One region of the Micromonospora sp. NPDC049559 genome, then DNA from elsewhere that is predicted to be linked to it. Evidence: riboswitches for the same ligand, from Rfam matches in the RefSeq annotation. Region 1 holds a riboswitch; each other region holds the start of a gene.
The links. A riboswitch is a leader RNA that binds a small molecule or an ion and turns the genes downstream of it on or off. The one in region 1 is predicted to bind cyclic di-AMP.
Positions count from the first base shown of each region.

Region 2: it holds a riboswitch for cyclic di-AMP, as region 1 does, so the genes downstream of both, AB0J86_RS00555 (hypothetical protein) here and AB0J86_RS14815 (hypothetical protein) in region 1, are expected to answer to the same signal.
Region 3: it holds a riboswitch for cyclic di-AMP, as region 1 does, so the genes downstream of both, AB0J86_RS18240 (transglycosylase family protein) here and AB0J86_RS14815 (hypothetical protein) in region 1, are expected to answer to the same signal.
Region 4: it holds a riboswitch for cyclic di-AMP, as region 1 does, so the genes downstream of both, AB0J86_RS16270 (C39 family peptidase) here and AB0J86_RS14815 (hypothetical protein) in region 1, are expected to answer to the same signal.

Region 1 covers NZ_JBFAPK010000011.1:23,175-25,366, forward strand. Annotated here, with positions in the region: gene AB0J86_RS14810 (cation diffusion facilitator family transporter) at 1-817, shown strand, start outside; cyclic di-AMP (ydaO/yuaA leader) riboswitch at 1,020-1,148, shown strand; gene AB0J86_RS14815 (hypothetical protein) at 1,153-2,192, shown strand, end outside.
Region 2 covers NZ_JBFAPK010000001.1:120,753-122,944, forward strand. Annotated here, with positions in the region: gene AB0J86_RS00555 (hypothetical protein) at 1-1,011, opposite strand, end outside; cyclic di-AMP (ydaO/yuaA leader) riboswitch at 1,016-1,150, opposite strand; gene AB0J86_RS00560 (BlaI/MecI/CopY family transcriptional regulator) at 1,451-1,819, shown strand; gene AB0J86_RS00565 (M56 family metallopeptidase) at 1,816-2,192, shown strand, end outside.
Region 3 covers NZ_JBFAPK010000015.1:86,984-89,175, forward strand. Annotated here, with positions in the region: gene AB0J86_RS18235 (L,D-transpeptidase) at 1-547, opposite strand, end outside; cyclic di-AMP (ydaO/yuaA leader) riboswitch at 989-1,129, shown strand; gene AB0J86_RS18240 (transglycosylase family protein) at 1,133-1,807, shown strand; gene AB0J86_RS18245 (hypothetical protein) at 1,868-2,192, opposite strand, start outside.
Region 4 covers NZ_JBFAPK010000012.1:174,015-176,206, reverse strand. Annotated here, with positions in the region: gene prcB (proteasome subunit beta) at 1-188, shown strand, start outside; cyclic di-AMP (ydaO/yuaA leader) riboswitch at 380-523, shown strand; gene AB0J86_RS16270 (C39 family peptidase) at 984-1,829, shown strand; gene AB0J86_RS16265 (TIGR02452 family protein) at 2,031-2,192, shown strand, end outside.

The DNA.
Region 1 (2,192 bases):
GCTGGTCGAGGCGGGCACCGCTCTGGCGACCGGTTCACTGGCCCTGCTCTCCGACGCCGGCCACATGTTCACCGACGTACTCGGCATCGGCATGGCGCTCGCGGCGATCACCGCGGCGCGGCGCGCGGCGGGCGACCCGCAGCGCACCTTCGGCCTCTACCGGCTGGAGGTGCTGGCGGCGCTCGCCAACGCCGTCCTGCTCTTCGGCGTGGCGCTCGCCGTGCTCGTCGAGTCGGTACGCCGCTTCGCCGAGCCGCCCCGGGTGCTCGCCGGGCCGATGCTGGTGGTGGCCGTGATCGGCCTGCTCGCCAACGTCGTCGCGTTCGCGCTGCTGCGCGAGGGCGCCGAGGAGAGCATCAACCTGCGCGGCGCCTACCTGGAGGTCCTCGGCGACCTGCTCGGTTCGGCCGGGGTGATCACCGCGGCCGTGGTGATCACACTGACCGACTGGTGGTGGGCCGACCCGGTGGTCGCCGTGGCGATCGGCCTGTTCATCCTCCCCCGCACCTGGCGGCTCGGCCGGGCCGCCGTACGCATCCTGGTGCAGGCCGCCCCCGAACACCTCGACGTACCGGCCGTGCAGGCCCGGCTCTCGGCGGTGCCGGGCGTGGCGGACGTGCACGACCTGCACGTCTGGACGCTCACCTCCGGGATGGAGGTGGCCTCGGCGCACCTGACCCTCAGGGCCGGCGCGGAGGTGGGGGCGGTGCTGGCCGCCGCGCGGTCGGCGCTGACCGACGACTTCCACATCACGCACGCCACCCTCCAGGTCGAGCCGCGCGCCGCCGCCGGCGACTGCCGCCCGGAGAACTGGTGACCTGAGAACCGGTCACCCGGAGAACCGGTGACTCGTGAACCCGTGACCCGGGCGACCCTTTAGCGGACCCTTAAATCTCTGTCCGCATTGCGCGGTTATGTTGGCATTCATCTTTGTCTTCGACCCGCCAATGCCTGCCTCCGGCCGGCGGGGCCGGTAGGCTCGGCCCCGGCTTCCGCCAGGTGGCGCCTTCCGGCGCCTGCGGGAGCCGCCGCCTAATCGCTTCGCGCGAGCCGGGGAACCACGTTTCCGGGGTGCATCCGCGTCAGCGGTAGGGATCTTCCGTCCCGAACCCGTCAGCTAACCCGGTCGGCGGCTGACGGAAGGATGTGTCCATGCCAACGCTGGCATCTGCACGACGAAGGTACGCGCGGCTGGCCGGCCTGCTGGCCGTGGCGGTCACGCTCGGGATCGCCGGCCTGCCGGCCGGTACGGCCACCGCCGCGCCGGTGCTCGTGGCAGCCCCCACCACGGACGACGAGGGCGGCTCCGCCAGCCTGCGGGAACAGCTCGACGCGGCGAGCAAGGGCTTCCTCGACGCCCAGACCGCGCTGGAGAACTCGACCAAGCGGCAGCAACAGCTCAACGCCCACCTGGAACAGCTCGCCGCCGAGCTGACCGTACGCAGCGGCAACATCGGCCAGCTGGCCGGGGTGGCGTACCGGACCGGGCGGCTCGGCCCCGTCTCGGCCCTGCTCGACAGCGACTCCCCGGACGGGTTCCTGGACCGGGCGACCGCGCTCTCGGCGGTGGCCAGCAACGAGGACCGGGCGCTGCGGGCGCTGCTCGACACCCGCGAGCAGGAGACCCGCGCGAAGGCGGCCGTCGAGGCCGAGATCCGGGAGCAGCGCCGCCAGCTCGACCAGATGGCCAAGCGCAAGCAGCAGGCCGAGCGGGCACTCGCCCTGGCCGGTGGCGGCGGGCCGAGCGCCGGGGTGAGCGGGGCCAGCTCCTCCTCGGCGAAGCCGGCGGCGCGCAACGCCGACGGCTCCTGGCCCAAGGAGTCGTGCAGCGTCAACGATCCCACCACCTCCGGCTGCATCACCCCCCGCACCCTGCACGCGATGAACGAGGCCAAGGCGGCGGGCTTCACCCGGTTCGTCTCCTGCCACCGCAACGGCGGCTCGGGCGAGCACCCCAAGGGGCGCGCCTGCGACTTCGCCGCGCAGAAGAACGGGTTCGGCGGGGTCGCGACCGGCGGCGACAAGACGTACGGCAACAACCTGGCGGCGTACTTCGTGAAGAACGCGAACCGCCTCGGGGTGCTGTACGTGATCTGGTTCAAACAGATCTGGCTGCCGAGCAGCGGCTGGAAGGCGTACCAGAGCGGCAACGGGGACCCGTCCAGCGACCACACGAACCACGTACACCTCTC
Region 2 (2,192 bases), on a different contig from region 1:
GAGCATCGACATGTGCACGTGATCGGTGTGATCGGAGGCGCCGCTGTACGACTTCCAGCCCGACCCCGGCCACCAGATCTGCTTGTACCAGATGACGTAGAGGATTCCGAGCCGGTCCGCGTTGCGAATGAGGAACGCGGCGAGGTTGTTGCCGTACAGCTTCTGGTCCTGGGTCTTCGCCGAGGCGAATCCCCTGTTCAGCAACGACCAGTCGCAGGCACGACCCTTCGGGTGCTCGAACGGGCCGCCGGGGCGGTAGCAGCCGACGAACCGGTTGAAGCCGGCCTTCTTCACCTCGGTGTACGCGTTGAGCGTCCGGGGGGTGATGCAGCCGGAGGTGGTCGGGTCGTCCTTGCTGCACGACTCGTTCGGCCACTCACCGTTGGCGGTACGCGGCGCCGCCTTCGCCACCGGCGAGGTGGCGCTCACGAAGCCGTTGCCGATCAGACGGTTGCCGCCGACCAGGTCGAGCGCCTTGTCGGCCTCGCCCTTCCGCTTGGCCATGATGGCGAGCTGCTTCTGCTGCTCCCGCAGCTCGGCGTCGAGCGCGGCCTGGGCGCGGGCGACCTGTTCCTTCGCCTCGTCCAGTTCGGTGAGCTTGCCGTTGTTGACCATGTTCATCTGGTCGAGCCGCGCGACCCGCTCGATGAACGAGTCGCTGGACGAGCTGGAGAGCAGCACGGCCGCCACGCTGAGCCGGCCGGTGCGGTACGACTGCGCGGCGATCTGCCCGACCTGCGGGGCCAGTTCGTCGAGCCGCGCCTGCACCTTCCGCAGCTCGCCGTTCAGCTCGCCCTGGCGCTTCTTCGACTGGTCAACCTTGGCCTTGGCCTGGAGGTAGTCGCGGCCGGCCACTTCGAGCACGTCGCGCAGCAACGCCGGTGGGGCGTCCTCCTCGGCGGCCGGCGCGTCGGGCGCCGCCGTGGCCCCCTCGGCGGGCGCCACGACCATGGCCACGCCGGCGACCAGCGCCAGTGCGGGGGTGAGCAATCGGCGTAGGGGTGTAGTCAAGTCGTCTTCCTTCCGTCGACCGCCGACCGGGTTAGCTGACGGGTTCGGGACGGAAGTCGGTCCCTACCGCTGGCGCGGATTCACCCCATGGAACGTGGTTCCCCGATTCGCCCCTTCGGCGATTAGGCGGCGGCACCACCGGTACCGGTAGGCACCTGCGGGTGGTGACCGTCCGCGAGAATACCGGACATCGACCGCTGACTACCAGGCCCAGGAGCTGCGATAACCGTTGCAGGACAACAACTCTGAGTAACCTCCGCTGCTCCGGCGCCCGTAGACCACGGTCGATCCACCAGCCCGACCGGCACTCGGGGAACCCTACCCGATCTCCGAAGCGGGTTAGGAGACGCGGTACCGCCGGACCCCTTCCGCTCGGCCGCCCGGCGACGGCCGGGCGTACCGCTACGCTGTGGGGCCGCACGGGAGGGGGGACGGGGCGATGCACGGCCTGGGTGAGCTGGAGTCGGCGATCATGGACCGACTGTGGCGGTGGGACGGACCGGCCACCGCCCGCGACGTCGTCGAGGCGCTGCACGGCGAGCGTCCCCTCGCGTACACGACGGTGCAGAAGGTGATGGACAACCTGTACCGCAAGGGCTGGCTGACCCGTACGCTGCACGGCCGGGCGCACCGGTACCGGCCGAGCATCTCGCGGGAGGCGGCGGTGGCGCGGCTGATGCGCGAGGCGCTCACCGACACGCCCGACCACCGGGCGGTCTTCGCGCACTTCCTGGCCACGATCGACGCGGAGGAGTCCCGCGCGCTGCGCGCCGCCCTGCGCCAGCACGGGCGGCCGGAGCCGGAATGATCGCGGCGCTGGTGCTGCTCGCGTACGCGGTGGTGCTGGCCGCCGTCGGGCCGCGCCCGCTGGCCCGGCTGCCGGAGCAGCACGGCTATCCACTCTCGACGGTCGCCGCCTGGTACCTGGCCGGCACCTGGGCGGCCGTGGCGGCGGCGAGCGCCGTGGTGCTGCTGGTGGGGCTGCCGCCGCACGCCGACGGCCGGCTGGTCGGCCTGTTGCCCGGTTCGCCGGCGCTGGCGCACCACCCGCACGAGCACCTGCCCGAGCTGACCGCCCCGGTCGCGCTCGCCGTCGGCGCCGCGGCGCTGGCCCGCCTCGGCTGGGTCGCCGTCGCCGGGGCCCGCGCGCAGCGCCGCGCCCGCCGACGGCACCTGGCGTC
Region 3 (2,192 bases), on a different contig from region 1:
TCTGTGGCGCGCCGAGGCTCACGGGGAAGGTCTTGACCAGTTTGTCGTCGCGGAAGACCTGCATCTGCTTGGTCGCGTTGGTGATCTTGAAGGTGGTTCTGCGGCCGATGGTCGCCGTGATGGTCCGGTCGGTGTCGAAATGGCGGCCCCCGGGCGCCGCCACCCCACCGATCTCGCTCCGTACCGTCAGCCTGGTCCCCGGCCGCCAGTGGTCCCTCGGGCGGTAGATGACCTGGTCGTCGCTGTGCCAGCGCCAGGCGCCGACCTGCGGGGGATCGCTGCGTACGGAGAGGCGCCGTTCCACCTCGGTCTTCGTACCGGCCGGCACCGGCGCGCCGAACTTCAGTACCACCGGCATGCCGACGCCGTAGACCTCGCCGTTGCGCAGCTCCACCGTGCTGGTGACGGGGTCACCGCCCGGCCGGCCGCCGGCGCGGAGGTCGGCGCCGGTGGGCGGGGTCGCGCCGGCGTGCGCCGGGCCGGCGGCGAACAGGACCGCGGTGGCGGTGAGCAGGAGTGCGGTCCCGAGCGCCAGGGCCACACTCACCCGGCGGTTGCTCGGTACTCGGTTCGCTCGCTCTTCGTTCTCCACCTCGGCCTCCATCGGATCGGTTTCCGGTTTCGACTGTCGCGGTGACGCACCCGTCGTCTCTCGACCTCGGAGACGGGGGCGGGCGGTCGGGCGGTGGTTCGCGGGGCCTGTCCGGCGATGGGGGCTCGGTGTGCCGAGCGGGTACCCGCGTCGCGGCGCGACTAACGGCGCGTCCCCGCGTTCCCGCCCGATTCCGCCCCGCCCGCGCCCGGCGTGCCGCCTTCCCGACATATCGAAATTGCGGGGCGTCGCCCGAGTAGGCACCGTTTCGTCGTGAGGGGAGTCACCATCCGGGCGGCAGGAGTGGAGCGCCCCGCCGACCCCGTCCTAGCGTCGGTTGTTCCGCTTCCAGCGGATGCCCGCGCCGGTACGCCGAGTCCTGCCGCCGGTCGGCGGGTCGAAGACGAACCACAGGCAGGAGCGGGGGACCCAGGTTCCTCGGCGCGCGGGAGCGCGCCTCTGGGGTGAAGCCGCCTTGGCGGCCGGGCGACCTCGGCCCGAACCCGACAGCTCACCTCGTAGGCGTGGAGGGGGATACCCATGGCTTTCAGCAGGTACACCGGGCGTCACCACGTCCAGCCGTCCCGCCGGCACCGCCGGATGGCCGCCGCCGTCGCGCTCTCCGGTGCCGCCGGGGTGGCCGCGCTGCTCGGCAGCGGTACGGCCGCCAGCGCCGCGTCGAGCGTGAACTGGGACGCCATCGCCCAGTGCGAGTCCAGCGGGAACTGGCACATCAACACCGGCAACGGCTACTACGGGGGCCTGCAGTTCGCGCAGAGCACCTGGCAGGCGTACGGCGGAACGAAGTACGCGGCCCGCGCCGACCTGGCCACCCGGGAGCAGCAGATCGCCGTGGCCGAGAAGGTCCTCGCGGGTCAGGGCATCGGCGCCTGGCCGGTCTGCGGTGCGCGGGCCGGCGCGTCGACGCCGAGTCCGACGAGCACCACCTCGAAGCCGGCGAGCACCACCTCGAAGCCGGCCGGCACCGCGACGAAGCCGACGGGCGGCGCGTCCCACCGGGGCGGCTCGACCGGCGGCGGGTCCCACCCGGCCGCCGGGAAGGGCGGCTACACCGTCCGGCCCGGTGACACGCTCTCGGCGATCGCCGCGAAACACCACGTCCAGGGCGGCTGGCACGCGCTGTACGAGAAGAACAAGCGGGTCGTCGGCGCCGACCCGAACCTGATCCTCCCCGGGCAGCGACTCAGCCTCTGACGCGTGGCGACCGGGGCGCCCGCGGCGGTTCGCCGCGGGCGCCCCGGCGGCGCCGAACCGTCACTCGCCGTCGGGGAAGGCGTAGCTCGACGGCGGGTTGGCCTGCTGGGCCGGTGTGCCGTAGACGATCGCGACCTCGTCGTGCGCGTGCAGGACGATCCCCGCCGGGTCGCCCGCGTACGGCTTGCCGTTCACGTACGCCTGGAGCACCTTGCCGTCGCCGGCCTTGAGCCCGCCGATCTGGTCGGCCGTGAGCGTCACCTGCCACTCGGTGAAGAACTGGCCGAGGCTGAAGTCGGCCTTCACCGGCGACTCGATGTGCAGCACGCCCGTGGTGTCGTGGGTGTGCAGGGGGCTGATCTGGCCGCCCGCGGCGTCGATGCCG
Region 4 (2,192 bases), on a different contig from region 1:
TGGCGGTCGAGGCGCTCTACGACGCGGCCGACGACGACACCGCGACCGGCGGCCCCGACCTCATCCGGAAGATCTACCCGGTGGTGATGTCGGCGACCGCCGACGGCACCCGCCGGTTCACCGACGAGGAGACCGGCGCCCTCGCCGAGGCCGTCGTCGCCCGCCGCGCGGAGGCCCTCTCCCGCTGATTGATCACGGTGCGTTTCCGGCCGTGCTGCTACCGTGACGGCCGGAATGCCCGGTTCTCGGCTTCTCCCGGCCCCGCCCAAAGCGGCGTGGGTCACGGTTTTGGCTGCTCAGGAGGGGTTGGCACGGGACGAAGCCGTTCAGTAGTGTCGGCCCGTCCGGTCCGGTGACTGGTCGCCACAGGGGCGGCGCCGGGGCGGACCCGCCGAGTCGTGCTGTGACGAGCCGGGGACCCACCGTAAGTCTGGGGTGAATCCCTCGGGCCAGTGGCCAGAGGGTAGGGCGACTTCCCGTCCGAATCCGTCAGCTAACCCGGTAGGCGGTATCGGAAGGAGAACACCTCGTGCAGTTCCCCCCGGGCTCCCGCCCGACCCCCCGATCTCCCCGTCGTGCCGTGCCCGTACCGCCGATTCCCGCGCCCGTAGCGGGCTCGGAGACCCTGGACCGCTAGGCCACGCCAGCGGCCCCTGGGCCTCGTACGGCTCCGCCGGGCTCGACGACCCGGCATCCACCTGGACACCCCACGGCTCCGCCACGCGCGGAGCGGGTGAGGCGCGCCCCGGCACCGACCGGTGGGCGCCGGCCGTGGTGATCTGAGCCGAACCGCGTACCGGGGGCGGGGGACGACCAGCGGGTTCCCGTGGTCCGCCACGTGGACCGCGCCGCGTCCACCCCAAGCTGGCCTGGCAGAAACGCCGTTCTCGATCTCGGTGCCGCGAGCGCCGTCCGCGCCGGACCCCGTCCGCGCGCCCGGGCCGCGTCGCGCCACCGGACCGCGGCAGATCTGTGGAGGACCGATGAAAGACCGCCTTACCCCGCGATTCAAGCAAGCGATGACCCGTACCCGCTTCCGGGTGGCGGCTGGCTCGGCCGCCGCACTCGCCGCGGCGCTCACCACCGGCCTGCTGGTGACCCAGACCGGTACGCCGTCCACCGGCCACGACGCCGCCGCGGTCTCCGTGGCGGACCTGGCGCACAGCAACGACCAGGCGCTCCGTCTCGACGGCGGCGCCGGAGCCGGCGCGGCGGCGCCCGCGACCAGCGCCCCCGAGCCGGCGACCAGCACCCCGGCGGCGAAGGCCGCCCCGGCCAAGCCGGCGGCCGCGAAGGCGCCGGCGAAGCCCGCGCCGCCCGCGTCGAAGGTGCTCGACTACGACTACCAGGCGCAGATCAACGGCTGGTACTGCGGCCCGGGGGCCACCCGGATCGCGCTCAGCGCCCGGGGCAAGGCGCAGAGCCAGGACGCCATCGCCGCCGCGCTCGGCACCACGATGAACGGTACGAACTCGGCCGAGGACACCACCCGGGTGCTCAACGACGTCCTGGGCGGCAACTTCTACTCGACCACCGCGATCCCGAACGACGGCGCCACCCCGGCCCAGATGGACCAGCTCCAGGCCGACGTGGTGCACGCGGTCAGCAACGGCTACGCGGTGGTCGCCAACATCGTCGGCTCGGCCACGGACACCGACGGCGGCTGGCACAGCTACGACGGCGGTCACTACCTGACGGTGGTCGGCTACCGGGACAACGGCCGTACCGTGCAGATCGCCGATCCGGCCTACGTCAACGGCGTCAGCTCGTACTGGATGACCACCATCGATCTGGCCAACTGGATCGGCACGCGCGGCTACTCCGCCTGACCGGTCACCCTCCCCACGACGGAAGCATCGGCGCGACCCGCCGGTGCTTCCGTCGTATCCGGACCCCGCCAGCGCCACAGCACCGCAACGGGCATCGGCCCCGGCTGCGCGGACGACGGCGGTAAATCCGTGTCGGCCGGAGTGCCCGCCCGGGTAGCCTCCCCGCGTGCGAGATTCGACCACGGCCGTACGGGAGGGCCGGTGAGCGGGCGGCTCCGCGAGATCGCCCGGCAGACCGTCGGGATCGCCGAGCGGGGGAGCTACCGTGCTCCGGACGGGACGGAGATCGACATTGCCGCCGAGGTGGCCGCCGCCGTCGGCGGTACCCGGCATCACCTGCCCGACGAGGAGTTGCCCCCGGCC